Regions from separate parts of the Kitasatospora sp. NPDC057015 genome, predicted to be linked through region 1. Evidence: riboswitches for the same ligand, from Rfam matches in the RefSeq annotation. Region 1 holds a riboswitch; each other region holds the start of a gene.
What was found. A riboswitch is a leader RNA that binds a small molecule or an ion and turns the genes downstream of it on or off. The one in region 1 is predicted to bind cyclic di-AMP.
Positions count from the first base shown of each region.

Region 2: it holds a riboswitch for cyclic di-AMP, as region 1 does, so the genes downstream of both, ACFTWP_RS36340 (NlpC/P60 family protein) here and ACFTWP_RS17490 (peptidoglycan DD-metalloendopeptidase family protein) in region 1, are expected to answer to the same signal.
Region 3: it holds a riboswitch for cyclic di-AMP, as region 1 does, so the genes downstream of both, ACFTWP_RS35385 (transglycosylase family protein) here and ACFTWP_RS17490 (peptidoglycan DD-metalloendopeptidase family protein) in region 1, are expected to answer to the same signal.

Region 1 covers NZ_JBHUSG010000016.1:19,818-30,179, forward strand. Annotated here, with positions in the region: gene ACFTWP_RS17475 (MarR family winged helix-turn-helix transcriptional regulator) at 1-122, shown strand, start outside; gene purB (adenylosuccinate lyase) at 283-1,722, shown strand; gene ACFTWP_RS17485 (MFS transporter) at 1,741-3,270, opposite strand; cyclic di-AMP (ydaO/yuaA leader) riboswitch at 3,601-3,753, shown strand; gene ACFTWP_RS17490 (peptidoglycan DD-metalloendopeptidase family protein) at 3,757-4,800, shown strand; gene ACFTWP_RS17495 (DHA2 family efflux MFS transporter permease subunit) at 4,929-6,974, opposite strand; gene ACFTWP_RS17500 (RidA family protein) at 7,136-7,543, opposite strand; gene ACFTWP_RS17505 (IclR family transcriptional regulator) at 7,693-8,445, opposite strand; gene ACFTWP_RS17510 (sugar kinase) at 8,442-9,569, opposite strand; gene ACFTWP_RS17515 (alanine racemase) at 9,719-10,362, shown strand, end outside.
Region 2 covers NZ_JBHUSG010000060.1:21,154-31,515, reverse strand. Annotated here, with positions in the region: gene ACFTWP_RS36365 (AMP-dependent synthetase/ligase) at 1-423, shown strand, start outside; gene ACFTWP_RS36360 (glycosyltransferase family 4 protein) at 505-1,641, opposite strand; gene ACFTWP_RS36355 (glycosyltransferase 87 family protein) at 1,970-3,310, shown strand; gene ACFTWP_RS36350 (hypothetical protein) at 3,369-4,400, opposite strand; gene ACFTWP_RS36345 (NlpC/P60 family protein) at 4,673-5,737, opposite strand; gene ACFTWP_RS36340 (NlpC/P60 family protein) at 5,985-7,106, opposite strand; cyclic di-AMP (ydaO/yuaA leader) riboswitch at 7,117-7,281, opposite strand; gene ACFTWP_RS36335 (NlpC/P60 family protein) at 7,808-8,842, opposite strand; gene ACFTWP_RS36330 (NYN domain-containing protein) at 9,163-10,362, opposite strand, start outside.
Region 3 covers NZ_JBHUSG010000056.1:38,281-48,642, forward strand. Annotated here, with positions in the region: gene ACFTWP_RS35375 (septum formation initiator family protein) at 1-410, opposite strand, end outside; gene eno (phosphopyruvate hydratase) at 603-1,889, opposite strand; gene ACFTWP_RS35385 (transglycosylase family protein) at 2,130-3,074, opposite strand; cyclic di-AMP (ydaO/yuaA leader) riboswitch at 3,078-3,250, opposite strand; gene ACFTWP_RS35390 (cytochrome P450) at 3,480-4,733, opposite strand; gene ACFTWP_RS35395 (SDR family NAD(P)-dependent oxidoreductase) at 4,881-5,318, shown strand; gene ACFTWP_RS35400 (MazG family protein) at 5,414-6,424, opposite strand; gene ACFTWP_RS35405 (hypothetical protein) at 6,562-7,233, opposite strand; gene ACFTWP_RS35410 (protein kinase) at 7,605-9,491, opposite strand; gene ACFTWP_RS35415 (hypothetical protein) at 9,488-10,213, opposite strand.

The sequences.
Region 1 (10,362 bases):
TCCGCGCCGAGATGGCCAGGACCCACCAGGCCTTCGACGCCATGACCGAGGAGCAGCGGGTGGCGCTGTACTCGATCTGCCACCAGGTGCTGCCCGTCCTCACCGGCCGCCCGACGGCCTGAGCCCTCCCACCCGTCCCGGCCTGCCCGCCTGCCCGCCCGCCTGACTGACTGCCCCGCCTGCCTGCCCGCGCGCACCCGGCCGCCCTGCCGGACCGGGCCGCGGGCGCGCGGGGCGGTCCGCCGACGGTCCGGCTGACCTCGGCTGTTAGGCTTGCGAAGCGTGAGCGCGAAGCCCCAGATCCCCAATGTCCTGGCCTCCCGGTACGCCTCGGCGACCCTGGCCCAGCTGTGGTCCCCCGAGCACAAGGTGGTCCTCGAGCGCCACCTGTGGCTCGCCGTCCTGAAGGCCCAGCAGGACCTCGGTGTCGAGGTGCCCGCCACCGCCGTCGCCGACTACGAGCGGGTCGTCGACCAGGTCGACCTCGAATCCATCGCCGCGCGTGAGCGCGTCACCCGACACGACGTGAAGGCCCGGATCGAGGAGTTCAGCGACCTCGCCGGCCACGAGCAGATCCACAAGGGCATGACCTCTCGGGACCTCACCGAGAACGTCGAGCAGCTCCAGATCCACCAGTCCCTGCAGCACGTCCGCGACCGTACGGTGGCCGTGCTGGTGCGCCTGGGCCGGCTGTCCGCCCAGCACGCCGAGCTGGTCATGGCCGGCCGCTCGCACAACGTCGCGGCCCAGGCGACCACCCTCGGCAAGCGCTTCGCCACCGTGGCGGACGAGCTGCTGGTGGCGTTCAACCGCCTGGAGGAGCTGATCGCCCGCTACCCGCTGCGCGGGATCAAGGGCCCGGTCGGCACCGCCCAGGACATGCTCGACCTGCTCGGAGGCGGCAGCGAGGGCACCGCCAGGCTGGCCGAGCTGGAGCAGCGCGTCGCCGGCCACCTCGGCTTCGAGAACGTGCTGACCAGCGTCGGCCAGGTCTACCCCCGCTCGCTGGACTTCGAGGTGCTCTCCGCCCTCGTCCAGCTCTCCGCCGCGCCGTCCAGCCTGGCGAAGACCATCCGTCTGATGGCCGGCCACGAGCTGGTCACCGAGGGCTTCAAGGAGGGCCAGGTCGGCTCCTCCGCGATGCCGCACAAGATGAACACCCGCTCCTGCGAGCGCGTCAACGGCCTGGCCGTCATCCTGCGCGGCTACGCCTCGATGACCGCCGAGCTCGGCGGCGACCAGTGGAACGAGGGCGACGTCTCCTGCTCGGTGGTGCGCCGGGTCGCGCTGCCGGACGCCTTCTTCGCCTTCGACGGCCTGCTGGAGACCTTCCTGACCGTCCTCGACGAGTTCGGCGCCTTCCCGGCCGTGATCGAGGCCGAGCTGGACCGCTACCTGCCGTTCCTCGCCACCACCAAGGTGCTGATGGGCGCGGTGCGGGCCGGGGTCGGCCGGGAGACCGGGCACGAGATCATCAAGGAGCACGCCGTCGCCTCCGCGCTGGCGATGCGCGCCGGCGCCCGTGAGAACGAGCTGCTGGACCGCCTGGCCGCCGACGAGCGGATGCCGCTCGACCGGGCCGCGCTGGACGCGCTGCTCGCGGACCGGCTCTCCTTCACCGGTGCGGCCGGGGCGCAGGTCGCCGAGGTCGTCCGGCGGATCGAGGCCGTCGCCGAGGCCCACCCGGAGGCGGCCAAGTACGCCCCGGGTGACATCCTCTGACGTTCCGTCAGTCGGCTCTCAGGGCCCCGTCGCCGTTCCGGTGGCGGGGCCCTGGCGTTTCACGGGCCGCTCGTGCCCGGGGTCGATCGGCGGCCCGGTCGCGCCGCAGGTCCACTCGCAGTCCGGCTCGGCCACCGGCCGGTCGGGCGCCAGCACGTTCCCGCGGACGGTGGCCAGCGCCAGCAGGCCGCCGGTCACGAGCAGCCCCGCGCAGATCAGCATCGCGGTGCGGAACGCGGCGTCCACCGAGGACGGCACCCGGTAGGCGTCGCCGCTGAGCCCGGCGAGGGCGGGCAGCGCCGCCACCGCCAGCAGGCCGGCCGCCCGCGCGGCGGCGTTGTTGACGCCGCTGGCGATCCCGGCCCGGCGCACCTCCACCGCCGCCAGCACGGTGGCGGTCAGCGGCGCGACCAGCAGGGTCATCCCGCACCCCATCACCGTGGTGGCCGGCAGCACGTCCGTCCAGTAGGACGCGCCGGGGCCGATCCGCAGCATCAGCAGGACGCCCGCCGCGCAGATCAGCGGCCCGAGGAAGAGCGGCAGCCGGGGGCCGATCCGCTTGCCGAGCCGCCCGGCCCGGGCGGACAGCGCCAGCATCAGCACGGTGATCGGCAGCAGGGCGAGGCCGGAGGTCAGCGGGGTGAAGCCGGAGACGGTCTGGAGCTGGACGACCAGCAGGAAGAACACCCCGCTGAACGCCGCGTACACGCAGAGCGTGACCCCGTTCACCGCGGTGAACAGGCGGGAGGAGAACAGCTCCAGCGGCAGCATCGGCGCCGCCCGCCGGCGCTCGACGGCCACGAACACCGCCCCCAGCAGCAGGCCGGCCGCGCCGGACAGCCAGACCGCGGGGGAGAGCCCCTCGCCGGCGGCGGTCAGCGCGTAGGTGACCCCGCCCAGGGCGAGGGCGGCGAGTACGGCGCCGGCGACGTCGAAGTCCCCGGTGGCGCTCTCGTCCCGGCTCTCCGGCACGTGCCGGAGGGAGACGCCCAGCACCACGGCGGCCAGCGGGACGTTCAGCAGGAAGATCCACCGCCAGCCCGGGCCGTCCACCAGCCAGCCGCCGAGGAAGGGGCCGACCGCCGCCGCGACCCCGCCGAAACCCGACCAGAGCCCCACCGCGGCTGACCGGTCGTCCGGCCGGAAGGTGGCCTGCAGCATCGCCAGCGAGCCCGGCGTCAGCAGGGCGCCGCCGACGCCCTGCAGGGCCCGGGCGGCGACCAGCACCCCGATGGTGGGGGCGGCCGCGCAGAGTGCGGAGGCGACGGCGAACCAGCAGACGCCGATCAGGAAGACCCGCCGCCGGCCGTACCGGTCGCCGAGGGCGCCGCCGAGCAGGATCAGCCCGGCGAGGGTGAGCAGGTAGGCGTTCAGCGTCCACTGGAGGGCGGCCAGCGAGGCGTCGAGGTCGGCGCCGATCCGGGGCAGCGCGACGTTGACGACGGTGCCGTCCAGCATCGCCATGCTGGAGCCGAGGACGGTGGCGAGCACCACCCAGCGCCCCCGCGGAGTACCGATCCTCAGGCTGCCCGCGTCATCGCTTTCCACGGCTCGATCCTGCGCCCGGGAGGCCGACGTGACAAGGCTCACCGGCCACGCGTTCGGGTGGTGGCTGAGCGTGGCGGGTGATGGACGCAGGGCCGAGAAAGTGAGCGCAGGGCGGTCGGCCGGTTGCTCAGCGCGATTGGATTGTGCACGTACTGCACAGCCGATCATTCGGAGAGTCACGGAATTCCCTGGGATTTCCGTGAAATTCCGGGGGTGAATGTGATCGACATTGATTAACCCGGGCCGATGGGCTTTGCTTCAGCGACCGCCCGGCCAATGTCCGGGTGGGCCCACCGGGTGGAACGCCTAGTCCTGCCGCTGCCCGGAGGCTTCGAACGAACTCTGTACGGCAGGAGTGGGGGACCCACAGGTAAGTCGCCGGCCCGGTGCATCCGGGACGGCTTGGGGTGAAGCCGCGCTTGCGGCCGGGCAACTCCAGCCCGAACCCGACAGCTCACCTCGCAGGCGTCGGAGAGGAAATACCCCATGCCCGCACAGGCAAAGCACCGTCGTAACCGTCTGCCCCGTCTCGCCCGGATCGGCATCGCCACCGGTGTGACCGGCGCGGTTCTCGCCCTTCCGCTGGTGACCGCCGTCAGCGCCTCGGCGCACGAGGTCCCGGCCCACAAGTCGCAGTCCGCCACCTGGACCGGTGCCACCAGCGCCGACGCCGTCGCCGTGGCCGACAAGGCCGCCGCCGAGACCGCCCCGGCCGCCGCGCCGGCCGCCGCCGCCGACGTGACCTACAAGGTGGTCGGCGGTGACACCCTGTCGAAGATCGCCGCCGCGAAGAACGTCGACGGCGGGTGGCACGCGCTGTACGAGACCAACCGTCAGGTCGTCGGCGCCAACCCGAACCTGATCTACCCGGGCCAGCAGCTGGTCGTCGGCAAGGCGGCCGCCCAGGCCCCGGCCGCCGCCCCGGCCCCGAAGACCTCCTCCGACTCCGCCCCGGCGAAGAAGGCCACCCCGGCCCCGAAGGCGACCCAGGCGCCGAAGGCCGCCGAGGCCCCGAAGCCCACCCAGGCCGCCAAGCCGGTGCAGACCCCCGCGCCGAAGCCGGCCGCCACCCAGGCGCCGAAGCCCGCGGCCACCCCGGCCCCGGCCGCGGCCGCCAGCACCTCCGGCTACACCGCGCCGATCGCCGGCGCCCGCCTCGGCACCGCCTACGGCGTGGCCGGCTCCATGTGGTCCAGCGGCCACCACACCGGCGCCGACTTCGTCGCCGCGACCGGCACCCCGCTGAAGGCCATCGCGGCCGGCACCGTGGTCAAGGCCGGCCCCGGCGGCGCCTACGGCAACGAGGTCGAGATCAAGCTCGCCGACGGCAAGTACGCCCAGTACGCGCACCTGTCCTCGATCGGCGTCAAGGTCGGCCAGACCGTGACCGTCGGTCAGCAGATCGGCCTGTCCGGCGCGACCGGCAACGTGACCGGCCCGCACCTGCACTTCGAGGTCCGCACCGGCTCGGAGTACGGCTCGGACATCGACCCGATCGCCTACCTCCGCGCGCACGGCGTCAGCATCTGACACCGGGTACGACTCCTCGCGACCTGATGCGTCGCGGTAGGTGAACACCGGCCGGGCCGGCAGCGAACGCTCATCGCTGCGGGCCCGGCCAGTTCGCGTTCCCCCCCCGCACGGGAAATGTCGGGATGTCAGGCCGGAACGCTTTCCCGGTGCACCTGGTCGTCCTCGTACAGCCGGGTCGCGATGGACTCCACCGCGCGGTCCAGCCGGGCGCGGTCGGCGGGATCATGGACGTCCCAGTCGTCGAGGTGCCGGTCGATCCAGCGCCGCCAGGCCTCGGCGAGCCGCTCCACCTCCCGGCTGCCGTCCGGGGTGAGGCGCAGCACCCCGTCGGCGGTCTCGGCCAGGCCCGCGCCCAGGGTCCGCTCGGCGGCGGGCCGGACCACCTCCTCGGGCATGTGGTGCGCCGCGGCGATCGCCGGGAGGGTCGCACCGCCCTGGAGGCGGGTGCGCCAGTAGATCTGACCGAGCATCCAGGCCTGGTCCGGGCTGACCTCGCTGCCGGAGTCGGCCAGCAGCATGCGCCCGATCTCCGGGCGGCCCTTGGCCTTGCGCAGCACGTTGGCGAGGGCGCGCTCCAACTGCTTGTCGGCGTCGGCGCTGTCGGGCGCGCCGAAGGCCTCGCCCATGTCGGAGGCCCCGGCCCGGGCACTGTCGCGCAGCGGCACCTCCTTGAGGAACCAGGCCACCACGAAACCCACCAGGGCGACCGGCACCACCCACTGGAAGACGTAGTTGATGGTGTCGGCGTACGCGGTGATGAACGGCGCGGCCTGCTCCGGGGGCAGCTCCCGCAGCGCCTGCGGGCTCTGCACCGCCGCCGGCGGCACACCGGGGGACTGCGCGAAGGCCGCCTCCAGGTTGGGCCCCAGCTGGTTGGTGAACAGGGTGCCGAACACCGCGGTGCCGAAGGAACTGCCGAGGGTGCGGAAGAACGTGACGCCCGAGGTCGCGGTGCCGAGTTCGTGGTACGGGACGGTGTTCTGCACGGCGATGGTCAGCACCTGCATGGCCAGGCCGATGCCGAGCCCCAGGACGAACATGTACAGGGACTCCAGCCAGACGCCGGTGGAGGGGCCCATCGTCGACATCAGGAACAGGCCGAGCGCCATCACGGCGGTGCCCAGGATCGGGAAGATCCGGTAGCGGCCGGTGCGGCTGACCACCACGCCCGAGAGCATCGACATGCCGAGCAGACCGGCCACCATCGGCAGCGTGCGCACCCCGGAGCCGGTCGCCGAGACGCCGTCCACGAACTGCAGGTAGGTGGGCAGGTAGGTCATCGCGCCGAGCATCGCGAAGCCGACGATGAAGCTGAGGATCGAGCAGACCGTGAAGACCGAGTTGCGGAACAGGTGCATCGGCAGCATCGGCTCCGGGGCCCGCAGTTCCACCAGCACGAAGGCGACCAGCAGCAGCACCGAGGCGGTGAACAGCCCGATGATCACCGCCGAGTTCCAGGCGTACTCGTTGCCGCCCCACTCCAGTCCGAGCACCAGTCCGCTGGCACCGAGCGCGATCAGCACGATGCCGAGGTAGTCGATGACCGGCCGGACGGCCGCCCGGACCGAGGGGATGGTCCGTGCGGCCATCACGATCATCACGGCGGCGATCGGGATGTTGACGTAGAAGCACCAGCGCCAGGACGCGTGGTCGGTGAACAGGCCGCCCAGGGTGGGGCCCACCACCGTGGTGACCCCGAAGACCGCGCCCAGCGCGCCCTGGTACTTGCCGCGCTCGCGCAGCGGGATGACGTCGGCGATCAGGGCCATCGCGGTCACCATCAGCCCGCCGCCGCCGAAACCCTGCACGGCCCGGCCGACGATCAGCACCGCCATGCCGTTCGCCGCGCCGGAGATCACCGAGCCGGCGATGAAGACCACCGCGCTCACCTGGAAGACCACCTTGCGGCCGAACAGGTCGCCGAACTTGCCGACCAGCACGGTGGAGACCGTCTCGGCCAGCAGGTAGGCCGTCACCACCCAGGCCATGTGCCCGCCGCCGCCGAGGTCCGCCACGATGGTGGGCAGCGCGGTGGAGACGATGGTCTGGTCGAGGGCCGCCATCAGCATGCCGAGCACGATGGTCACGAAGACGACGTTGGTCTGGCGGCGGCTCAGGGACGGCGGGGTGGGCGGTGCCGGGGCGGCCTCGGTCACGGTCGTGTCGGACATGGCCGGGCCTCCTGGGCGGGGAGCAGGTCCACCCAGCTTTGGCGCGGCGGGCCGGGCCCGCCACCGCAGCGGCCGTCCGGGTGGTCCCGGGCGCCGCCCGGCGTCGCCGGCGCCCGGGGGTCCACCTCCGGCCGCCGGGCACCGGCGCTCTCCCCGGACACTCAGCCGATGACGGCCTGGGCGTCGATCTCCACCAGCATCGGCTCCTGCGGCAGCTCGCAGAAGATCGTGGTCCGGCACGGCTTCACGCCGCCGGGCGGGACGTTCTCGTTGATGAAGGCCGCGTAGACCTCGTTCATCAGGGCGAAGTCCGAGCGCTTGGTGAGGTAGACGCGGAACATCACCACGTCCTCGATGGTGGCGCCGCCGGCCTCGACGATCGCCTTGACGTTCTCCAGCGTCCGCCGGGTCTGCGCCTTCACGTCACCGGGGTAGAGGTACTCGGCGGTGGCCGGGTCCTGCGGGCCCTGGCCGGAGACCTGCAGGATCGGGCCCTTGCGGACGCCCTGGGAGAACATCCAGGCCGGAGCCGGGGCGCCGTCGGTGCGGATCTCGGTCTTCTCGCTCATCGTGGGGTGCTCGCTCTTCTTCCGGTCGTGGGCTGGTGGGGAGGCGGCCGGTCGGTCGCCCGGTCGTGCTGTCTGTTCGTGGCCGGCGGGGTTCGGGCCCGGCGCGGTTCGGGGCCGGCGGGGTGGCCAGGGCCCGCCGGGGTGCGGGGTCAGGCGCCGCCCGGCGGCAGTCCGCAGTCCGCGGAGACGGCCCGGGCGGTGGCCAGCAGCTGGGGCAGCAGCTCCAGCACCCGCTCGTACGGGAGCACCACGTCGGGCACCGAGATCGAGGCGGCGGCGACCACCCGGCCGGTGGCGTCCCGGACGGGCGCCGCGACGCAGTTGATGAAGGACTCGTGCTCGGCGTGGTCCTGCGCCCAGCCGCGGGCCGCCACCGTGTCCAGCTCGGCCAGCAGCGCCTCGGGCGTGGTCAGCGTGTTCGCGGTGTACGGGGTGAACTCGATGCCCGCCACCACCCGCCGCCGCTCCGGCACCGGCAGGTCGGCGAGCAGCACCTTGGCGACGGCCGCGCAGTGCAGCGCGGCGCGCAGGCCGATCCGCGAGTACATCCGCACCGGGTGCCGGGAGTCGTACTTGTCGATGTAGACCACCTCGCCGCCCTCGTACGCGGCCAGGTGGACCGTCTGGCCGGTCGCCGAGTTCAGCGCCGCCAGGTGCGGGGCGGCCGCCCGGCGGACCCCGCGCTGCTCCAGCGCCAGGCTGGAGAGCGCGAAGAGGCCGGCGCCGAGGTGGTAGCGGTAGGCGGCGTCGCGGTAGACGAACCGCTCCTCCTCCAGGCTCTGCAGCAGGCGCAGCGCGGTGGTCTTGTGCACGCCGAGGAGCTCGGCCAGCTGGTCGAGCGAGCGCTCACCCTCGCCGAGCTCGGTGAGCAGGCGCAGGGCACGGGTGACGGTCTGGCTCATCTCGCTCCAACCACGGGGGACGCGACCTGCCGGGACAGGAACGCGGGAAGTACCGGGGACACGATGCCATCCGCCGACACCCGGGTCGCGGCCCAGTCCCCGCTCGGGGCGTCCAGCAGGGCCGCCACCACCGCGGGCGGGGGCAGCTCGCCCTGGTCGCCGGGCGCGGTGAGGGCGCAGGCGGCGCTGAGGTGGCCCAGCCGCAGGCGGCGGCGCTGGTCCAGGCCGCGCAGGGTGCCGGCCAGGTAGCCGGCGGCGAACGCGTCGCCGGCGCCGGTGGCCTCGACCACCTCGACCCGCAGCGCGGGCTCGGCGGCCACGGTGCCGTCCCGGTCGAGGGCGGTGACCAGCCGGTCGGCGTCCTTGACCACGACGGTGGCGGGGGAGGGGAAGCGGGCCCGGAGCGCCTGCGGGTCGCCGGTGCCCAGCACGGCCTCGGCCTCGTCGGCGCCGAGCAGCAGCAGGTCGGCGGCGTCCATCAGGGCGGGCAGCACGGCCGGGTCGCGGCCGTGCCACAGGGCGGGGCGCCAGTTCAGGTCGAAGCTGACCAGGAGGTCGCGGCCGCCGACCGGGCGGGGGCGGGCGAGCAGCGTCCGGACCAGGGCCAGGCAGCTGTCGGAGAGCGCGGGGGTGATGCCGGACAGGTGCAGCAGCCGGGCGCCGGCCAGCAGCCGGGCCGCGGCCGGCTCGTCCAGCAGCGCGGGGGAGAGGGCGGCGGCGGCCGAGCCCGCCCGGTAGTAGTGCAGCCGGCTGCGCCCGCTGCCCAGGTCGTGGGGCCGGCCGCTGGAGCCGCCCACCTCCTTGAGGTAGAGGCCGGTCGGGCGGGCGGGGTCGACCGTGACGGCCGAGACGTCCACGCCGCGCGCGGCCACTCCGGCGCGCAGGCGCCGGCCGAAGCCGTCGTCGCCGACCCGGCTGATCCAGCCGCTGCGCACGCCGAGCCCCGCGAGGGCGCCGGCCACGTTGGACTCGGCGCCGCCGAGTGCGACCCGGAAGCCGTCGACGGTGTCCAGCGGGCCCGGTCGTTCGGGCAGCAGCACGGCCATCGACTCCCCCAGGCACACCGCCTCCGGGAGGCCCGCGGCCTCCGGGTCCACGGTGGCCGCGGCGTCCTGACCTGCCATCTGGTGCGCTCCCTCGTGTCGTGCGGTCGACCGTTGACCTGTGTTCCGCGCCGATGCTAGAACCGTCACATCAACATATGCAATAGTCGTTGCACATGTTGCAACCTCGCGGCTCCGCGGAGAGCCCGAGGAACAACCGGAGGCACAGGGTGACCCAGACGTACGCAAGCAGCAGCACCGGACGCGGCATCGACACCGCCGAGGTCACGGCCCTCGCCGAGGAGACCCTCGACTGGAGGTTCAAGGCGCTGCCGCCGGCATCCTGGGGCCTGACCGTCCGCGAGTACCTGGCCACCGGCCCCACCCTCGCCGACCTCGGCACCCCGCTGCTCACCCTCGACGCCGGCGCCCTCGACCACAACCTCACGACCATGGCCGCCTGGTGCGCCGACGCCGGAGTCGGGCTCGCCCCGCACGGGAAGACCACCATGGCCCCCGCCCTCTGGCAGGCCCAGCTCGACGCCGGCAGCCACGGCATCACCCTGGCCAACCTCCCGCAACTGCGGGTGGCCCGCGCCTTCGGCGTCGACCGGATCCAGCTCGCCAACACCCTGCTCGACCCGGCCGGACTCGGCTGGCTCGCCGCCGAACTCGACACCGACCCCGGCTTCGCCTTCACCGCCTGGGTGGACTGCACCGACAGCGTCCGGCTCATGGACCGGGCGCTGCGCGCCGCCGGGGCCGCCCGCCCGGTCGAGGTGCTGGTCGAACTCGGCGGCCCCGCCGGCCGCACCGGCGCCCGGACCGAGGCCGAGGCCGTCGAGATCGCCGAAGCCGTCCGCGCCGCGCCCAC
Region 2 (10,362 bases), on a different contig from region 1:
CGCAAGAAGGAGATCATCGTCACCGCCGGCGGCAAGAACGTCGCCCCCGCGGTGATCGAGGACCGGATCCGGGCGCACGCGCTGGTCGGCGAGGTCATGGTGGTCGGCGACCGCAAGCCGTTCATCGCCTGTCTGGTCACGGTGGACGAGGAGTTCTTCCCGAGGTGGAAGGCGGCCAACGGCAAGCCCGCCACCGCCACCGTCGCCGAGCTGCGCGAGGACGCGGACCTGCTGGCCGCCCTGCAGTCGGCCGTGGACGACGGCAACGCCGCCGTCTCGCACGCCGAGGCGGTGAAGAAGTTCCGCGTGCTGGACACCGTCTTCTCCGAGGCCAGCGGGCACCTGACGCCCTCGCTCAAGCTCAAGCGCAACCTGGTGCTGAAGGACTTCGCGGCGGACGTGGAGGCGCTCTACCGGCGCTGACGGCTCCCCGCAGCGGGTACGCGTACGGCCCGCCCGGTCACCAGGACCGGGCGGGCCGTACGCGTACCCGCGGGGGCCGGCTCAGGCGGACAGCAGCGAGGTCAGCCGCCCGGCGAGCAGGTCCCAGCGCCAGGAGCGGTCGACCCAGCGCCGCCCGGCCTCGCCCATCCGCCGGCGCAGCGCCTCGTCGTTCAGCAGCCGCACGATCCGCTCGGCCGTCTCCGGCACCGAGCGGCCCGGCACCACGTACCCGGTCTCGCCCTCCAGCACCGCGTCCGGCGCGCCGCCCGAGTCGCCCGCCACCACCGGCAGGCCGGTCGCCGAGGCCTCCAGGTAGACGATCCCGAGCCCCTCGACGTCCAGGCCGCCGCGGCGGGTGCGGCAGGGCATCGCGAAGACGTCCCCCGCGCCGTAGTGCGCGGGCAGCCGGGCCCACGGCACCGCGCCGGTGAAGCGCACCGAGGCGCGCAGGCCCCGGGCGTCGACCAGCTTCTCCAGGTCGGCGCGGTAGGGGCCGCCGCCGACGATCAGCAGGACGGCGTCCGGCACGGCCGCCAGGATCTGCGGCATCGCCTCGATCAGGGTGTCCTGCCCCTTGCGCGGCACCAGCCGGGAGACGCAGACCACCACCGGGCGGTCGGCGAGGCCCAGCTCGCGGCGCACCTCGGCGCCGCCGGAGTCCGGGTTGAAGCTCCGCTCGTCCACGCCCGGCGGCAGCTGCACCATCCGGGCGGCGGCCTCCGGTCCGACGGCGGCGGCGATCCGGGAGCGGGTGTACTCGCCGAGGAAGGTCAGGGTGTCGGTGGTGGCCCCGATCCGGCGCAGCAGCTGCCGGGAGCCGGGCAGCTGGGCCCAGGCGGCCTCGTGCCCGTGGGTCATCCCCAGCAGGCGCCCGGCGCCGGCGCGGCGCAGCGTCGGCGCCATCAGCCCGAGCGGGGCCGCGGCGCCGAACCAGACCGAGTCGCAGCTCTCGGCGCGGAGGATCTCGGCGGCCCGGCGGGTCACCCGGGGTGTGGGAACCATCACCTTCGTCCGGTCGCGGATCACGGGGAACGGCTGCTCGGCGTCGAACCTCGCGCACTCCTCGCCGTCCCCCCAGGAGGAGGCGTACACCACCACGCTCCCGGCGGGCTGACGCACCGCCATGTTGTGGACGAAGGCCTGGATACCGCCGGGCCGCGGCGGGAAGTCGTTGGTGACGATCAGGGTCTTGTGCATCGGGCCACGGCTCGCTCGGTCGGGGGGGTGCTCGGTGTACCGCTCGGTGATCCGTACGATAGGTCACCACCACGACCGGCCGGGAACGGAACCGCCCACGGCAACCGTTTCCTCCCGGGGTCCGTCCCTCAGTACAGGTGCCGCGGCCGGCTGGTTCCAGCGCCGACCGCAGGTGCTCCCGGCGTCGCGCGACGCCCGGGGCGGGACTCGGAGACGAACGCGAGACGAACGAGGGAGCGCAGTGGAGTTGGCCCCGGCCGGTACGCCCGGCAGATCAGGCAGCGCCGACGGCGCCGAGGCCGCGTCCACAGCACCCGCAGCAGCCCCGGTGCCCGCGCCACCGGCCTCCCGGGCTCCCCGGCCGGCCGGTGGGGCGATGTGGGCGCTCGGCGTGGCGTGGCTGGCCACCAGGGTGCTGCTGCTGCTGATGGTCACCGGCGTGCTGAAGCCCGGTGGGGACATCACCGCGGACGTCTCGGTGATCTACCACGGCTGGTACGGCGTCCTGCAGACCGGGACCTTCCCGCTGGACGACGTCACCTGGCAGTACCCTCCCGGCGCGGCCGTGGTGATCCTGCTCCCCGGCCTGCTGCCCTGGTCGTACCTGGTGTCCTTCTGGGTGCTCTGCGTCGTGGTGGACGCCCTGACGATGGGCCTGCTGATGCGCGCGGGCCTGCGCCCGGGCCGCAGCTACAGCGGGGCCTGGCTCTGGGTCGCCGGGGTGCCGCTGATCGGGCCGATGCTCTACAACCGGTACGACATCATGGTCACCGCGCTGGCCGTGGCCGGGCTGCTGGCCATCCTGCGGCGCCCGGCGATCGGCGGCCTGCTGCTGGGCCTGGGCGGGATCATCAAGGTCTGGCCGCTGCTGGCCCTGATCGGCACCCCCGGCGGCCGCCGCACCCGCCGCTCCTGGACCTCCGCCGCGGCGACCGCGGGCAGTCTGGGCTTCCTGCTGGCCGCCGGGATGAACGGCGCCTTCGAGTTCCTGAAGTTCCAGAAGGACCGCGGCATCGAGGTGGAGTCGCTCGGCGCGATGCCGCTGCACTTCGCCCGGATGGCCGGCACCTGGAACGGCCAGGTGAAGATGAACTACGGCTCGACCGAGATGCTCGGGCCGTGGGTGGACGTCATCTCCAAGGTGATGGTGGCCGGCACCCTGGTCGGCTTCGCCTGGCTGCTGTTCTGGCGGCTGACCGCCAAGCGCCGCACCGCCGCCACCACGTACGACGCCGCGCTCGCCGCGCTGCTGGTCTTCACCGTGACGAGCCGGGTGATCAGCCCGCAGTACATGGTCTGGCTGGTCGGCGTGGCGGCGGTCTGCCTGAGCGTCCGGGCGACCAGCCAGCGGCCGGTGGCGCTGCTGGTCCTGCTGGCCGCCCCGCTGACGCAGCTGGAGTTCCCCCTGCTGTTCGGCCAGGTGGTCGCCAGCCACACCTGGGGCGTGGTCGTGCTGACCCTGCGCAACCTGCTGCTGCTCGTCGCCACCGTGCTCTCCTGCGTCCGCCTGTGGCGCGCCAGCCGTGCTCCGGCCCTGGAGCCCACGGTGGTGCTCGCGGCCCCGCTGGAGCTGCCCGCCAACCCCGCCTACCCGGTGCGTCCGGGCATCGCCTACGAGCAGGACCTGCTGGACGGCATCGACCGGCCGACCGCCGGCGCGGAGCGCTGAGCGCCCACCCCTGCCCCCTGCTCCCCCGGCGCCGGGTGGCGGGTGCCGGGTGGCGGCCTCAGCCGCCGGCGTCCGCGGCGAACAGGGCGCGCATCTCGGCGGTCCACCGCGCGGTGAACTCGCCGAGCCCGGTGCCCAGCTCCGCCCGCAGCACCCGGTCGAGCTGCGCGTCGCGGTCCGTGCCCGGCCCGGCCGCGGCCACCGCCCGGTAGAGGCCGACCAGCCGCTGCGGGCCGTGACTGCGGGCGATCAGGTCGCAGGCCAGCCAGGCGAGCTCGTAGGCCCGGGCGATGCCGGCGGCCCCCGCCGTGAAGTCCGTGTCGGCGGGCAGCGCGGTCGGCAGCCGCCCGGCGGCCACCTCCCGGGCGAGTTCGGGGGCGATCTGCCGGGCGGTGCGGCCCGTCCCCCGGTAGCCCGTCCAGTCGGCGGCGCCCTCCGACAGCCAGAGCGGGGTCCAGGGCCGGGTGTCCGCGCGGGTGGCGACGTGCGTCGCCTCGTGGGTGACGACGACCCGCCGCCCGAGCTCGCTCAGCCTGGCGTACGCCTCCGGGTTGACCAGCACCCGGTCGGCGGGGGTGTGCGAGGGGGCGCCCGCGGCGGCGGTGGTGACCGCCGCCATGTCCGCCCAGTCGGCCGGCGGGACGTCCAGCAGTCGGGCGAACTGCTGCTGCCCGGCCGGCAGCTCCAGCAGCAGCCGGCCCGCCCAGTCCCCGCCCCAGACCGCGCTGACGGCCGGCACCGCCCGGTCGGCCTCGGCGGCCAGCGCCGCGGCGTCGGTGGCGCCGCCACCGGTGGCGAGCACCAGGCAGTGGGCGCCGGCGACGGCCTGCACCACGCCCAGGTCCCAGAGCGGCACCGCGCCGCCGTCCGGCTCCTCGCCGGCGACGCGCCAACCGCCGTCCTCCGGGGCCAGCTCCAGCCGCCGGGAGAACAGCACCGGGTAGTCGTCGTGGCCCCCGATCCGCACCGCCAGCTCGGCCCCGACCCGGATCCGGCCGTCCGGCGCCGGCTCGGGGGCCGAGGTGGTCCGGTAGGCCAGCCCGGCCAGCGGGACGGCGGCGGTCCGGGTGAGGAGCTCCGACACCTGCACCCGGCCGGCGAGCGTGCTGCCGGCGGCGGCCGCCGCCCGGTCCCGGGTGCGCAGCGCGTCGGCGCGGGCGGAGAGCAGGGCCGCCAGTTCGGCGGCGCCGAGGGCCGGCCGGGCGGCCGGGCGGGCCGCGGTGGCGAGCGGCAGCGAGAGCTGGGCCAGGCCGCCGGCGGCGAGCAGCAGCGCACCGCGCCGGGACAGCCCGCGGCGACCGGCCCCGGTGGAGCGGCGGGGCAGGTCGCCGGATTCGTCCGCGTTCGCCGGACGGGGATGCCTCAGAGCCGCACCACCTCGGAGACGGGCATCGCGTTGACGCTCTCGTAGCGGACCCGGGCGCCGGGGTAGGGGGCGTGCACGACGACGCCGCCGCCGGCGTACATGCCGACGTGGTGCCTGTCGCCGTAGAAGATCACCAGGTCTCCCGGTCGTGCGTCGGCCAGCGCCACCCGCGATCCCGCGTGCGCCTGACCCTGCGAGGTCCGCGGCAGGGTCACTCCGGCCTGCCGCCAGCTCCAGTACATCAGACCCGAACAGTCGAAGGCGCCCGGGCCGCTCGCCCCGTACACGTACGGGGAGCCGATCCGGGTGACGGCGGCGGCCAGTGCGGCCGCGGCCCGGTCCGAGGCGGCGGGGGCCGTCCCGAGGTCCAGCCGGTCGGTGCCGCGGGTGGCCCGCTGCTCGGCGTCCCGGGCGTCCTGGGCGGCCAGCCGGGCCCGTCCGGTCACGCCGAGGCTGTTCAGCAGGCGCTGCGCCCTGGTCAGGCGCTGCTGGATCTGCTCCTTGCTGTCGGCCAGCGCCCGGCGGGACTCCTCCAGCTCGGTGAGCTTGGCGCCGGCCTCGCTGCGGCGCTGGTCCAGCCGGCGCTGCCGTTCGGCCACCTCGTGCAGGGTCTCGTTCTGCCGCTCGGCGACCTGGTCGAGGTTGCTGACCCGGGACAGGTAGCCCTCCGGGTCGGCGGCGAGCATCAGCTGGGCGGTGGGCGCGATCCCGCCCGCCCGGTACTGGGCGCCGGCCACGGTGGCGAGCTCGGCGTGCAGCCGGTTGAGCTCGTCCTGGCCGAGCGCCACCTGCTGCTGGAGCGCGCCGGTCTCCCCCAGCAGCCTGCGCTGGTGCTCCAGGGCGGCGTTGTACTTCTCCGAGGCCTGCTCGGCCTCGTCGTAGAGCTGGTCGACCTGCGCCTTGACGTCCTGGCGGTCCGGCGGTCCGTCAGGGGTGCCGGGGCTGGCCAGTGCGCTGCCGCCGGCCGTCACGCCCAGCGCCGTGCCGGCGGCGGCGGTGAGCACCAGCGCGCGGACCAGCGCGTGCACTCCTGGCAGTGGGTGACGGCGGTGCATCGCCATGCGGCGCGGCTCCAATCCTGCGGCGCGGCCACCGCCGCCGCCCGGGGGTGGGCGGCCGTCCGAGCGGAGGTCCGGGGGCAGACGTTAGCGAGTCCGCCCGACCGAGTCCAAACCCCTCTCAACCCGAATATTTGACTCCTAATCGGACACCCGCACGGAACGCGGGAACGCCGCAGGCCCGGCACCCCGGACGAACCGGGGGCCGGGCCTGCGGAGGGAGCCGGAGCGAACCGCGCGGCGGGCCGCGTCAGATGCGCACGATGGCCGAGATCGGCATCACGGTGGCGGACTCGTAGCGGACGTTCGCACCCGTGTGCGGGGCGTGGATGATCTGGCCGCCGCCGACGTACAGACCCACGTGGGTCATGCCGCCGTAGTAGATGATGAGGTCGCCGGGCTGCGCGTTGGCGATGTTGGTGCCGATCCGGGTGCCGGCCGAGGCCTGCGCCTGCGAGGTGCGCGGCAGCGACACGTTCGCCTGGGCGTAGGCCCAGCCGGTGAAGCCCGAGCAGTCGAAGGAGCTCGGGCCGGTGGCGCCGTACTTGTACGGGGCACCGAGCTTGCTCTCGGCGGCGGCGATCGCGGCCGCGGCCCGGCCGCTGGCCGGGACGCTCGCGGGCGGCGGGGTGGCCGCGGCGGTCGAGCTGTCGCCGCTGAGCGGGCTGCGGGAGGTGTCGCGGGAGGCGCGCTCGGTCTGCGCCTTGGCGGCGTCGGCCTTCGCCTTGGCGTCCGCGGCGGCCTTGGCCTCGGCGGCCTTCAGCGCCTCGCGCTCCTGCTCGGTCAGCGTGTTGAGCAGCTGCTGCGCCTTCGCGAGCTTGGCCTGGACCTCGTCCTTGCTGGCCTTGAGCTGCTGGGTGGTGCTGTCCAGCTCGGTGAGCTTGCCCTGCGCCTCGGACTTGTCCTGGTCCAGCTTGCGCTGCTGGGCCTGGAGCTCCTTGAGCGCGTTGCTCTGCGAGTCGCCGGCCTGGTTGATCGAACCGGCCTGGCTCAGGAAGTTGTCCGGGCTGGTGGAGAGCATCAGCTGGACGGTCGGGGAGATCCCGCCGTTGCGGTACTGCTCCGCCGCGATCTCGGCGAGGCCGCCCTGGAGGTCGATCACCTGGGACTGCTGGCGGGCCACGCGGTCCTGGATCTCGCCGACCTGCTTCTGCAGCTCCTGCTGCTTGGCCTGAGCACCGTTGTAGGCCTCGGTGGCGACCTCGGCCTCTTCGTTCAGCTGGTCGACCTGCTCCTTGACCTGGTCCTTGGTCTGCACCGGGTCGGCGTGGGCACCGCCCTGGGCGGACAGGGCCACGGCGGCCGCAGCGGCCGCGGTCATGATCGAGACGCGGGCGCGACTGGCTGGCTTGGGACGACGATGGGACGCCACGAAGGCGGACTCCTTCTTCCTACGTCCGCCTACCGGGTGAGCTGACGGGTTCGGGCTGGAAGAGATGCCCTACGACGCCTCACCGGCTCGCCGTCTCACGACGACCGGCCGACCTGGCGCCGATTCACCCCGAGGAACGTGGTTCCCCGGCTCCGATCGACAGCACCCCCGGAGGGGCTTCCCCGTGGGCAGTTGACTGCCCGGCTGCTTCTCGGACTCGGCGGTAACCACCGCCGCCACCCAGGCTTGGGTGATCGACTGTGCGGTGGTTCGAGTCACGACCCTAGTAACGAAACCGTGATCCGTTCAAATCGTTGTAGGAAAAAAGTTGGAACCCGGCGCAAGTTGTCCGGGGAATATGACCGGATGTGACCAGTCGCCCACCGAGGGCTGATGGTTTTTCACCAGATGGTCGCGGAGCGCCTCCACGGCGTGTGTCCCAGATCACAGCGGGATCCCGTGACGCCCGGGCATGTCGGAGGTGGCGAACAGTCAGGAAATGTCCGAAATGGGGTTGTTGTCACCCATCCTGCGGTTCACTCGCGCCTCCTCGGCACCACCCGCACCGACCGCCTCGTGGCTCCGGCGCGGAGGCCGGCTCCGGCGGTCGGCACCCGGTCGCCCGGCCGGGCGCTCGACTCCCGCCCGGCCCGCGATCCACCGGCCGGCCCGCGATCCGGCCGGCCGGCCCTCCCGGTGCGTCAGACCCGGCGGATGGTGTTGATCGGCATCGCGTCGGCCTTCATCACCTTCACCACGTCACCGGTGTGCGGGGCGTGCACGACGAGCCCGTTGCCGATGTACATCCCGACGTGGTGCCGGTCGCTGCCGTAGACGACCAGGTCGCCCGGCTGCGCCTCGGCCAGCGAGGGCACCCGCACGCCGACGTTGCCCTGGGACTGCGAGGTGCGCGGCAGCGTCACGCCGGCCTGGCCGTACGCCCACACCATCAGGCCGGAGCAGTCGAAGGAGCTCGGCCCGGTGGCGCCCCAGACGTAGGGGGCGCCCTGCTTGCTCATCGCCTTCGCCACCGCCACGCCCGCGTAGCCGGCGGCCTGCGGCAGCGCCGTGAGGTCCACCCGCTCCGAGTCGCGCGAGGCACGGCCGTCGCCCCGGACCACCGAGGCGCGGTCGGCGGCGCTGAGCGTGTTCAGCAGCGCGTTCGCCTCCTGCAGCTTCTTGTTGACGTCGGCCTTGGCCTGGTTCAGGTCCCGGGTGGTCTCGTCGAGCGAGGAGAGGATCGCCGCGGCCTCGATCTTCTGCTGGTCGAGCCGGCGCTGCTGGTCCTGGAGGCCCTTCAGCGCGGTCGCCTGGCTCGTGGTGGCCTGCTCGACGCTGGACGCCTTCTCCAGGTACCCGGACGGGTCCGAGGCGAGCATCAGCTGCACGGAGGGGTCGATGCCGCCGGTGCGGTACTGCTCGCCGGCCACCTCGGCCAGACCGGCCTGAAGGTGGGTCATCTGGTCCTGACCCCGGGCCACCTGGTCCTGGATCTGGTCCGCCTGCTTGCGCAGCTGGTCGGACCGCTCCTTGGCGCCGTTGTAGCGCTCGGCGGCCTGCTCCTGCTCCTCGTTGAGCTTGTCGATCTGCGCCTTCACGTCCTCCTTCTTGGAGGGCGTGGTGGGCGCGGCGTGCGCGCTCATCTGGGCGGAGAGGGCGACCGCGGTCGCTGCGGCAGCGGTGAGCACGGTCACCCGTGCGCGGCTCGGCTGCTTCGGACGGCGGTGGGAGGCCAAGGACCGGCTCCTTCTTCCTGCGGGCTCACCCGGACGAGTGAGTATCCGGAAAATAGGTTTGACGCCAGACCCTAGTGAACATCAGGCCTTTCCGCCACTCCCGCAGGGCCGCCAACCCGAGGCCAGGGCCGGGAATTCACCTGATCCACACACCCGCGCCACCCGACACCCTCCCGAGCCCCTGAACAGCTGTCAAGCAGCACCCCGAAGCCGCCGCCCCGACCCCCGGCCGATCCCCCGCCCCCGGCGCCCGGCCCCTCCGTCCCGACCGCCCGCGGACCCGCCCGCCCACCTGCACGACCGCCGGGAGAGCACCCGGGTCAGGCCCGGGCCAGCCGGTTGAGCAGCAGCACCGAGCCCACCGGGCGCGCGCCCGCGTTGCGCACGCCGTCCGCGACCTCCCGGTCGGTGGAGACCACCACCACCGGCCGCCCCTGCGGCTCCGCCCGCACCAGGCGCCGGATCAGCTCGTCCGCCGTCTCCCCCGTCCGGCTGAACCGCACCCGGACCCCGCGCGGCGGCGCCATCATCACCGGGACGTCGAGGTCCTGGCCGTCGAAGACGCAGGTGACCTCCGCCTGGGTGCGCTGGGCCAGCATCGCCAACCCGCCGAGCAGCCTGATCCGCTGCTGCTCCAGCGGAAGTGCGGGGTAACCGGTCTTGGTCACGTTGTAGCCGTCCACCACCAGGTGGACCTGCGGGATCGCCAGCAGCTGGTCCAGCAGCGCGGGATCGTCCTCCGACAGGGCCCGCCGGGCCACGTCGTGCGGCGAGGCCGAGGCCGGCTCCACCGCCTCCACCAGGTCGGCCGGGTGGATCCGGGCCACCGGCAGGGCCAGCTCCCGCTGCAGCCCCTGCGCCGACTGCAGGACGGTGTCCAGCAGCAGCCGCAGTCGCATGTCCTCCACGCTGCGGCCCTCGCGGGCCGATCGCCTGCCCTGCTCCACCGCGGTCTCCAGTTCGGAGATCCGGTGCCGCAGCCGGCGGGTCTCGCCCTCGGCGGCGCTGCGCTCGGCGCCGGAGGCGGTGCGCAGCGCGTCCAGCTCGGCGGCGAGCTTGCGGGTCTCGGCCTGCGCCCTGCGGGTGTCGCTCTCCAGCGAACGCACCTTCTTGCGCAGCGACTCCGCCTCCCGGCGCACGCTCTCCGACTCGGCGCGCTGGCGCTCCAGGTCCGTCCGCGCGGAGGCCCGCAGCTCGGCCAGCTCCGCCTGCAGCTTCTCGGCCAGCCTCGCCGACTCGGCGGCCGCGTCCTCCGCGCCGGCCCGCTCGGCGAGCTCCCCCGCCTGGGCGACCAGCCGGGCCCAGCCGGGCGGGCGCAGCAGGTACGCGGCGGTGGCGACGTCCATCGGGTCGGCGGCGCCGGGCACGTTGCCGGCCTCCAGCGCCCTGACCAGGTCGGGCTGCCCCAGACGCAGCCGGTCCGCTATCCGCACCCGGAACGCGGGCTCGGACTCCAGCGCCGCGGCCAGCGCGGTGGCGGCGTACTTGGCCCGCCGGGCCGGGGTGAACTTGGCGTACTG
Region 3 (10,362 bases), on a different contig from region 1:
TCGGCGGCGTCGACGGAGTCCCAGACGCTCGCGTACCAGGGCTTGGCGGCCTTCACCGGGCCGGCGGCGCCGGCACCGGCCGCGGAGGGGGCGGTGGTTCCGGCCGCGGCCGGGTCCACCGAGATGAACGGGGTCTCCCCCGGCATCGCGTAGTGCAGCCGGGCCCGGGCCTGCGCCTTGACGAACTCCGGGTCCTGCCAGCGGGCCTTCTCCCGGCGGAGCTGTTCGACCTGCTGCCGGGCGTGTTCGGCCTTGGCGCGCTGGGCGGAGATCTCCGAGCGCTGGGAGATGAACTGGCGGGTGGGGTAGGCGAGGATCGCCACCAGGGAGCAGAGCACCAGGACGAGGACGGTCGCCCGGCTCGTGAACCGCGGACGCGCCGCGAAGCCAGGAATCCTCCAGCCTGCCATCTCCCGTTACCCCTCCTGGTCGTGCCGGTGCCCCGGCCCCCACCCTACGGGGTGAGAGCCGGGGCACCGGTGCAGCGGCCGTGTGTCAGCCCGCGGACTCGACGGCTCCGGACCCCCGTTCCCGGAGGTCCCGGCCGTGCGCCCGAGGGTCGTCGGGCCCCACGAGCGAGGGCGTCCGCCCTCGCGGCGGGGTCAGCCCTCGTACTTGTAGCGCGGGAACGCGCCGCGGCCCGCGTACTCGGCGGCGTCGTCGAGGATCTCCTCGATGCGCAGCAGCTGGTTGTACTTGGCGACGCGCTCGGAGCGGGCCGGGGCGCCGGTCTTGATCTGGCCGCAGTTGGTGGCGACGGCGAGGTCGGCGATGGTGACGTCCTCGGTCTCGCCGGAGCGGTGCGACATCATGCAGCGGTAGCCGTTGCGCTGGGCCAGCTCGACGGCGTCCAGGGTCTCGGTGAGCGAGCCGATCTGGTTGACCTTCACCAGCAGCGCGTTGGCGGTGCCGGTCTCGATGCCCTTGGCCAGGCGGACGGGGTTGGTGACGAACAGGTCGTCGCCGACCAGCTGCACCTTGTCGCCGAGCTTGACGGTCATGGCCTTCCAGCCGTCCCAGTCCTGCTCGTCCAGCGGGTCCTCGATGGAGACCAGCGGGTACGAGGCGACCAGGTCGGCGTAGTAGTCGATGAGCTCGGCCGAGGAGAGGCCCTTGCCCTCGAACTGGTAGGCGCCGTCCTTGTGGAACTCGGAGGCGGCGACGTCGAGCGCCAGCGCGACGTCCTTGCCGGGCACGTAGCCGGCCTTCTTGATGGCCTCGACGATGAGGTCGAGCGCCTCGCGGTTGCTGTCCAGGTTCGGGGCGAAGCCGCCCTCGTCGCCCAGACCGGTGGAGAGGCCGCGCTCCTTCAGCACGCCCTTGAGCGTGTGGTAGACCTCGACGCCCCAGCGGACGGCCTCGGAGAAGGACTCCGCGCCGATCGGAGCGATCATGAACTCCTGGATGTCGACGTTGGAGTCCGCGTGCGAGCCGCCGTTGAGGATGTTCATCATCGGGACGGGCAGGACGTGCGCGTTGGGGCCGCCGAGGTAGCGGAACAGCGGCAGGTCCGAGGCCTCGGAGGCGGCGTGCGCCACGGCGAGCGAGACGCCGAGGATGGCGTTGGCGCCGAGCGAGGACTTGTCCGGGGTGGCGTCCAGGTCGAGCATGGCCTGGTCGATCAGGCGCTGCTCGGTGGCGTCGTAGCCGACCAGCTCCGGGCCGATCTGCTCGATGACGGCCAGGACGGCCTTCTCCACGCCCTTGCCGAAGTAGCGGTTCTTGTCGCCGTCGCGCAGCTCGAGCGCCTCGAAGGCACCGGTGGAGGCGCCGGACGGGACAGCGGCACGGCCGGTGCTGCCGTCGTCGAGGCCGACCTCGACCTCGACCGTGGGGTTGCCACGCGAGTCGAGAATCTCACGGGCTACGACGACATCAATGGACGGCACGAGGCATCTCCTAGCGGAAGCAGGTATCCGCGGACCGTTGTGGAGTCCTGCGGACGATTGCGGAGTCGTTACGACCAGAGCCTAACCGCACGGGCTCGCCCGGCCACGTTGACCTAGGTCCCGTCTCAGCGTGTGGCCCGGCTACCCACCGGTAGTTCACCTGGATGCCCCACGTGATGCACCCAGAGACCGATAAAAGGGGAGATAAGGGCCGTACCGGTCCGGTACGGCCCTCCCGTCTCAGGCCCGGCCGAGGTCCAGGACCTGGCCCGGCAGGATGAGGTCCGGGTCGGTGCCGACGACGGCGCGGTTGCCGTCGTACAGCGCGTTCCAGCCTCCGGCCACGCCCTGGGCGCCGGCGATGGCGCCGAGCGTGTCGCCGGGCTGGACGGTGTAGTCGCGGCCGGTGCCCGGCGCGGCGGCCGGTGTGACCGCGGCCGGGGCGGCGGCGGGGGCCGGGGCGGCCGGGACCTCGGCGGCGGCCTCGTTGGTCGTGTGCCGGTCGAAGACGTTCTGGTGGCTGGTCCAGTGCCAGTCGCCGTCGACCTGGTACCAGAAGACCTTGTTGGCGGCGTCCCAGCCGGTGTGGCCGGAGAACTCCGGGTCGCGGTCGGAGCTGCGACCCTGACCCGTCGTCGTCTTCGCCGCCTTGGACTGGGTCGACTTGGACTGCGCCGCGCCCGAAGGCGCCGTGTTCGACTGCGTGCTCCGGTCCTGCCGGGTCTGTGACCGGGAGGCCTCCGGCAGGCTCCGGTCGGTCTGCGAGTCCGCGGAGGTGGCCGCGGTGTCGACCTGGGCCGAGGGGCCGCCCTTGCTCAGGCCGGCCTTGACGGAGCAGACCGGCCAGGCCCCGGGGCCCTGCGAGGCGAGGACCTTCTCGGCCACCGCGATCTGCTGGCCCTTGCTGGCCCGGTGCGCCTGCGGGGCGTACTGGTCGCCGCCGAAGGCCTTCCAGGTGCTCTGGCTGAACTGCAGTCCGCCGTAGTAGCCGTTGCCCGTGTTGATGCTCCAGTTGCCCCCGCTCTCGCACTGGGCGACCTTCTCCCAGGTGGACATGGGGGCGGCGTGGGCGCCGGTGGCGGCGAGAAGCGGCATCGCGAGACCGACGCCGGCGACGCCGGCCACGGCGATCGCCTTCTCGGCCTGGGTACGACGACGGTGACGTCCGTTACCAACGAACAGCATGGGTGTCCCTCTCCGCACGCCTGCGAGGTGAGCTGTCGGGTTCGGACCGGGAGGTGGCCCGGCCGCGCCAGGCGGAAAGCTTCTTCCGCCTGATGCGGCTTCACCCCAAGCCGTGGGGAACGGCAGAAAATCCTGGGTCCCCCGCCCCTGCCCAAGGGTCTGGTCGGTTTCCCGGACGCGCGGCGGGCAGGACTCGGCGTACCGCGCACGGGGTTCGCAGCTGCGAACTCCAGGGAGAGTAGACAGATCCTCACATCAATCACAAGCTCATATCGCCGACATCACACGGAAATTACGACAGTCGGCCGATCGTCCACAAACCACGCCCATATGTCCGGATTGATGCGCCTTCTGACCGCCTGTGAGCGAGTCTGTCCGACACGCCGTCAGCCTCGCACGGGCCGGTCAGGGTGCCTTTTCGGGGGTGAATTCGACCGGGAGTTCACGAAGTCCACGCATGATCAGACCACCACGCCACCGCAGTTCCCCCGGTTCCGCCGCAAGTCGCAGGTCAGGCAGACGGGTGAGCAGGGTGGCCAGGGCCGCCTGTCCCTCCAGCCGGGCCAGCGGGGCACCGATGCAGTAGTGGATTCCGTGGCCGAAACCGAGGTGCGGATTGTCCTTGCGAGCGATGTCCAGGGTGTTCTCGTCCGCGAACCGCGCCGGGTCGCGGTCCGCCGCCGCCAGCACCACCAGCACCGGATCGCCCACCGGGATGTCCACCCCGCCGATGGTCAGCGGCCGGGTCGCGAAGCGCCAGGTGGCCAGCTCCACCGGACCGTCGTAGCGGAGCAGTTCCTCCACCGCCGTACCGAGGAGCCCGCTCTCCCCCGCCGCCACCGATTCCTGCAGCAGGGCCCGCTGCTCGGGGTGGCGCAGCAGCGCGTACACGCCGTTCCCGATCAGGTTGACCGTCGTCTCGAACCCGGCGAAGAGCAGGATGAAGGCCATCGCCGCGGCCTCGTTCTCGGTGAGGTGCTCCCCGTGGTCACTGGCCCGGATCAGCCCGGAGATCAGGTCGTCCCCGAGGTCCGCCCGCTTGCGGTGGATCAGCTCCAGCAGGTACGAGCGCATCCTCTTCACCGCGCGGGCCACCCCGCCGCGCGGTCCCCCGCCGTGCCGGATCATCATGCCCGCCCAGTCCCGGAAGTCGTCCTGGTCCTCCGGCGGGACGCCCAGCAGGTCGCAGATCGCGTAGATGGGGAGCGGGAAGGCGAACTCGTGGATCAGGTCGGCCGAGCCGCGCTCGGCGAAGGAGTCGATCAGCCGGTCGGTCAGCTGCTGCACCCGCGGCTCGAACTCCGCCACCCGGCGCGGCGTGAACGCCTTGGAGACCAGCCGCCGCAGCCGGGTGTGGTCCGGCGGGTCGATGTTCAGCAGGTGGGTCATCAGGTCGGCGCTGCGCTCACCGGGGATGCCGACCCGCCCGGTGCGGTGCGCCTGCTCGCTGTGGTGGGCCGGGTTCTTGGAGAGCCGGCCGTCGGCCAGCGCCTGCCGGGCGTCCGCGTACCGCGTGACCAGCCAGGCGTCCACCCCGCTCGGCAGCGTGGTGCGGTGGACGGGGGCGTGCTCGCGCAGCCACGCGTACGCGGGGTAGGGGTCGGCGGCGAACTCCCACGTGAAGAGGGGAGGCTGGGTGGGGTTCGGCTGATCCGGCATGTCCTGACGGTATCCGGTGGCCGACGGGCGTGAGTCTGGTCACCTGATGGGTAATCCCTGTTGCGGAGGGTCGTGACGTGCCTAGGATCCTCCGACATGTCTTTGGTGGGCGCCGGTGCGGTGTCGCCCACAGGGAGGAGCGCACCCATGCGGGTAGCCGGGGCAGTGGTGGTCATCGCGGTACTGGACGGCGGTTCGGGCGCCGACCTGGCCCGCCGGTTCACGGCCGCCGGCGCCGCCGGGGTGCTCATCGCGGACCAGCACCCCAACAAGGCGGAGGACCTCGCCGCCGTCCTCGACCGCCCGGGCTGCCCGGTGGTCGGGGTGTGCGGCGACATCCACCGGCCCAGCGACGTGGCCGCCCTGGTCGACACCGCGGAGAAGCACCTCGGCCCGATCGACCTGTTCTGCGTCGCCGGGCCCGACGGCGAGCGGATCGTCTCGCTGGCCGACCTCCCCGACCACCTCGACCGGCTCGCCGAGCTGCTCGCCCTGGTCGGCGAGGCGATCAGCGAGGTCGTCCCGGCGCAGCGCAGGCCCGTCGAGGACGTCGCCCTCTCCGCGACGACCGCCGAGCGCGGCTGAGCGCCCGCGCCCACCGCTCCGCGCCCCCGTACCCGGCTGCGCGCCGCCGACCGCGGGCACGCCGTCCGGCGCGCCCCCGTGCCCGGCCGGGCCGGTCAGTCCGCCAGACCCTCCGCCGCCCGGACCTCGCGGCGGTAGTCCCGCGCGCTCGCCCGGAGCGCGGCGTCCACGTCCACGCCCTCGTCGTGCGCCCGCTGGGCCACCGCGAGCAGCAGCAGCCCCACCGAGCGGGCCGTCAGCTCCGAGGGCAGCTCGTACGGGGCGTCCGGCACGGCGGTGAAGCCCGCCCGGCGCACCCGGGAGACCAGCTTCGCCGCGTACGCCAGCGCCGGGAGCCCGGCCGGGACCCCGTCCAGGACCGACTCGCGTTGCTTCTCGGCCGCCTTCAACTGCTCCCAGTTCGCCTCGACCGCGGCCGTCCCCTCCGCCTCGACGTCGCCGAACACGTGCGGGTGGCGGTACATCAGCTTCTCGACGATGTCGCCCGCCACGTCGTCGATCGAGAACGGGTCCTCCGGGTGCTCCTCGGCGATCCGGGAGTGGAAGAACACCTGCAACAGGACGTCCCCCAGCTCCTCGCGCAGCGTCTCCCGGTCGCCCTCCTCGATCGCCTCGACCAGCTCGAAGGCCTCCTCCACCAGGTACTTCACCAGCGAGGCGTGGGTCTGCTCGGCGTCCCAGGGGCAGCCGCCGGGCGAGCGCAGCCGGTCCATCACCGAGGCCAGGTCGAGCAGCCGGGCGCCGGGCAGGTCGTACGAGCCGGGCAGCAGCTCGATCTCGGCCACCGAGCCGGCCTCCTCGACGGCGAGCCGGGCGAGGGCGTCCGTCAGCCCCGGGTCGCCGTCCGGGCTGCCCAGCCAGACGGTGACCGGTGCGGGCACCCCGGACAACCGGCGGGCCAGCGCCGGGGCCGTACCGCGCTCGACGATCTCCACCTCGACGCCCGCCTGGCGGACCGCCGGCAGCTGCGGGTGCGCCGGGTCGGCCGCCAGTACCCGGTCGGCGCCGCGCAGGGCCTCCCAGGCCGGCCAGGACAGCAGACCGGGAGCGACCCGGTGGGTGGTGGTGAGCAGGATCAGCTTCGGGGCTGGCGTAGGCGTGGTCACGCTCCGAACCTACCGGGCCGGGGGCCGGTGCCGGGCCGGTCGCCCGGCCGGATCGGCGGCGCGGGGGCGAGCGACCGGCCGGATCGACGGCGCGGGGGCGGCCGGCGGGGCTGCGGGACGCCCGGGACGGGCCCGGATCAGCGGGGCTGCGGGGTCGGCGCCGGTGCGTCCGGGAGGTCGGGGGCCAGGGCGACCCGCCGGGCGTCCCAGCTGCCGTAGCGGGGGTTGACCCGGACGTGCAGGGCGAGGGCCGCCTCCGCCAGCGCCCCGCGGACCTCCGCGTCCCCCGCCTCGGTGTCCGCGTCCAGCCCCCGCGCCGCCGCCAGCCGCCGGATGCCCGCCTGCTGCCGGTAGTAGTCGTCCACCTCGGCCACCGGGACGCCCCGACGGGCCAGCACCCGCTCCAGCTGCGCCGCACCGCCCGCCCAGGCCTGGTCAGCCGCGCGGGCCGCCGCCACCTCGGCCGGGTCGAGGCTCAGCCCGCGGTCCGCCAGCGCCCGGCTCACCAGGGCGTCCAGGACCAGCTGGGTCACCACCCGGCCCGCCAGGCCCTCGGAGCCGGCCGCGGCGTCCCCCGGCGAGGGCTCGGCGACCGTCCGCAGCTCGGCGGCCCGCTGCTGCACGGCCGAGAGGCTGATGCGCCGGCCGTCCAGCACCGCCGCGGTACCGACCTGCACCGGGCCGCCGCAGGAGCAGGCCAGCAGCGCGAGGAGCACGGCGGCGGCAGCCGGCCGGAGCCGGGAGGCGGCTGCGGCGACGGTCGTGCCGGCGGTCGTGCCGGCGGTCGTGCCGGCGGCCCGACGGTTCATACGGGAGCCTCCCGGGGTGCGGGCGGTGCGGTGGATGCGGGCGGGTGCGGCGGGCGCCGGCGGTGCGGTGGATGCGGGCGGCGCGCCGCCGGCACCCGTTCGGGTTGCTGCGGGCAGGACGGGTCCGGGGTCCCGACGAGCGGGAGGTACCGGGACCGGCGGGCGCTCCCGAGGGTAGGCCGCCCGGTGCCCCCGGGCGGGGACCCTGCTCCGAACGGGCGACACCGGCCCGGTCGCGGCCCCGGGCCGGGCGGCGGTCGACGGACGGGCGGACGGGCGGACGGGCGGACGGGCGGACGGGCGAGGGCCGGACGGGCGAGGGACGGGCGGATGCTCAGAGGGGGAGCCGGAACAGCGAGGCCGGCGGCCGGTCAGCGCCCGGTCGCGTACGGGTTGCCCGGGGCGGGCGCGGGCCAGCCGCCCGAACGGGGGTCGAAGGGCGGCGGCACCGGGGGCCGCTGGGTGGGCGCGGGGGTCGGCGGGCGGCCCGTGCGGCGGTGCTGCTGGAGCTGGTCGAGGCTCTGCCGCAGGCGCCGGACGTCCGGGTGGTGCGGGCCCAGCAGCCGTTCGCGGTCCAGGAGCAGCTGGAGCAACCACTGCCAGGCGCCCTCCGGGTCACCCCCGGCGGCGAGCAGCAGCCCGATCCGCTCGCGCAGACCGTGCACCCGCTCGGGGTCCGGGTCGAGCCCGGCGTCCACCCGGGCCGAGTGGGCCGCGAGCAGTGCCCGGTACTCGGCCAACGCCTCCGCACCGTGGCCCAACTGCTCCAGGCAGCCGGCCGCCCGGTACCGGTGCTCCAGCCCCGCCGGGCCGTGCGGCCCGCCCTCGGCGGTGCCGGCCAGCAGCAGGTACTCGGGCAGGGCGTCCCGGAAGCGCCGCTCCTGCAGCAGGGTCCGGGCGTAGATGGTGCGGATGGTGCGGACGAGCGGCGCGCCGTCGCCCTGCTCGGCGCGGGCCCGCGGGAGCAGCCTCGCGGCCAGGTCGATGACCTCGGCATGACGCTTCGCGGCGACCAGGTCGGACAGCTCGGCGCAGGCGTCCGCCAGGTCTCCGGCCGGTTCAGCCCGCGGCGACCGGCCGCTCGCGGCGGGCGGCGGCGCGGGACGGCCCACCGGCGCGGGCGCCGTGGGCAGTGCGGTCATCAGCAGCGGACGCGGTTCGGCCGTCCCCCGGTCGTCGTTGTCTGCCGTCCCCCGGTCGTCGGCCGGCAGGCTGCCGGCCGGCACCGGCGCGCCGGGAGCGGCGTACGCCCCGACGGCTTGCTGCGCGCCGGGAGCGGGCTGCGCCTGCGGCGGCCCGACCGGACCGGGAGCCGGCTGCGGCTGGTGCGGATAGCGGAACGGAAGGGTGGGATCGGGCACCGGGCCGTACCGCGGCTGGAGCACCGGGCCGGGCGGCGACGGCAGCAGGGGCAGCAACCGCGCGTACACCTGCTGGGCGTCGGCGGGGCGGTCGGCGGGCTGCTTCGCGAGCAGGTCCAGGACCAGCGCCTCCAACGGCGCCGGTACGTCCGCGCGCAGGTCGCGCAGGGGGACGGGCGGCTCGTCCACGTGACGGCGCAGGACGCCCAGGGCGGTGGGCGCCCGGAAGGGCTCCTCACCGCAGAGCATCTCGTGCAGCAGGCAGCCGAGGGCGTAGAGGTCGCTGCGGGCGTCGGCGGTGGCGGCGAGGGCCTGTTCGGGGGCCATGTACGCCGGGCTGCCGATCGGCACGCCGGTGAGGGTGAGCCGGGTCGCGTCGGCCTCCACCGCGGTGGCGATGCCGAGGTCGAGCAGCACCACCCGGCCGTCGTCACGGACCATCACGTTGCTCGGCTTGATGTCCCGGTGGACCACCGGGACGGCGTGCACGACGGCCAGCGCGGCGCAGATCTGGGCGGCGACGGCGGTCGCGTGGCCGACCGGGAGGGGGGCCTCCTCGGCGATCAGGTCGGCCAGGCTGAGCCCGGGGACGCGCTGCATCACGAGGTACAGCTCGCCGCCGTCCTCCCCCGCGTCGAACACGGTGACCAGGCCGGGGTGGTCGAGAGCGGCCGTGATCCGGCACTCCCGCAGGAAGCGTCGGCGCAGCTCCTCGCCGCGGCTGCGGCGGTGCGGTTCGGCGGTACCGGCGGGAAGGAGGTGGTCGGTGTGCAGCAGCTTGACGGCGACCCGGCGGTCCAGGCGCTCGTCGTACGCCGCCCAGACCTGCCCCATGCCGCCGTGCCCGATCTTCTCCGCCAGGCGGTACCGGCCGCCGATCACTCTCGGTGCGGTCACGGCCGGTCCTCGCGGGACTGCCGGCGCAGCAGTTCACCGAGCTCCTGCAGTTCGTCGGCGGACCGGCCGGAGGTGGGGCTCTCGACGGCGGGAGCGGGGGCGGGGGCGGGGGCGGGGGCGGGAGCAGCTGTGGGTTTGGCGGCCGCGGGGGCCCGGTAGCGGGCCACCAGGGCATAGGGGTCGGCCTCGACGGCCGGCGGCGGGTACCAGGCGGACTGCACCGGCGGCATCGGCTGCCCGGGCAGCACCTGCTGGACGGGCTGCATCTGCTGGAAGGGCTGCACCTGCTGGACCGGCTGCAGCTGCTGCATCGGCGGGTAGGGGTAGCCGCCGGGGGTCTGGGCCGGGGCGGGCCAGAGCGCCCGGCGGTCCATCGCCAGGTAGTGCAGGGGCGCACCGAGCCAGAGCAGGACCATGGCGACGGTCCCGACGGTGTCGGCGGTGTTCGGGGCCTTGCTGCCGCCCGCGAGCGCGATGCTGACCAGGAACACCACGAAGACCAGGCTGAAGAGCACCGCGCCGACCACGTCGGCCACCCGCCTGCGCCGCACCGCCAGGAGCAGTGAGGGCACGATGCCGAGGATCCCGACGGTGAGCAGCGGCGCGAGGCAGCACAGGACGCGCCCCGGTACGCCGAACCGTCCCGGCGGCCGCCCGGCCGCACCACCGGGCGCGGGACCGCCGGCCGGCGGTCCGAACTGACCCGGGTAGTGCCCTGCCATGTGCGCTCCTGAACGGTGGTGACGACGCTTCACGAGGAAGGATGCGAACCCCGCACACGCTACCGTCCGGGCTGACGCGCCGGTGGGCTTCCGTGCCACCGGCGACGCCCGCCCCCAGGTCCGCTCCCCTGCACCGCCCCCGGCTGGGG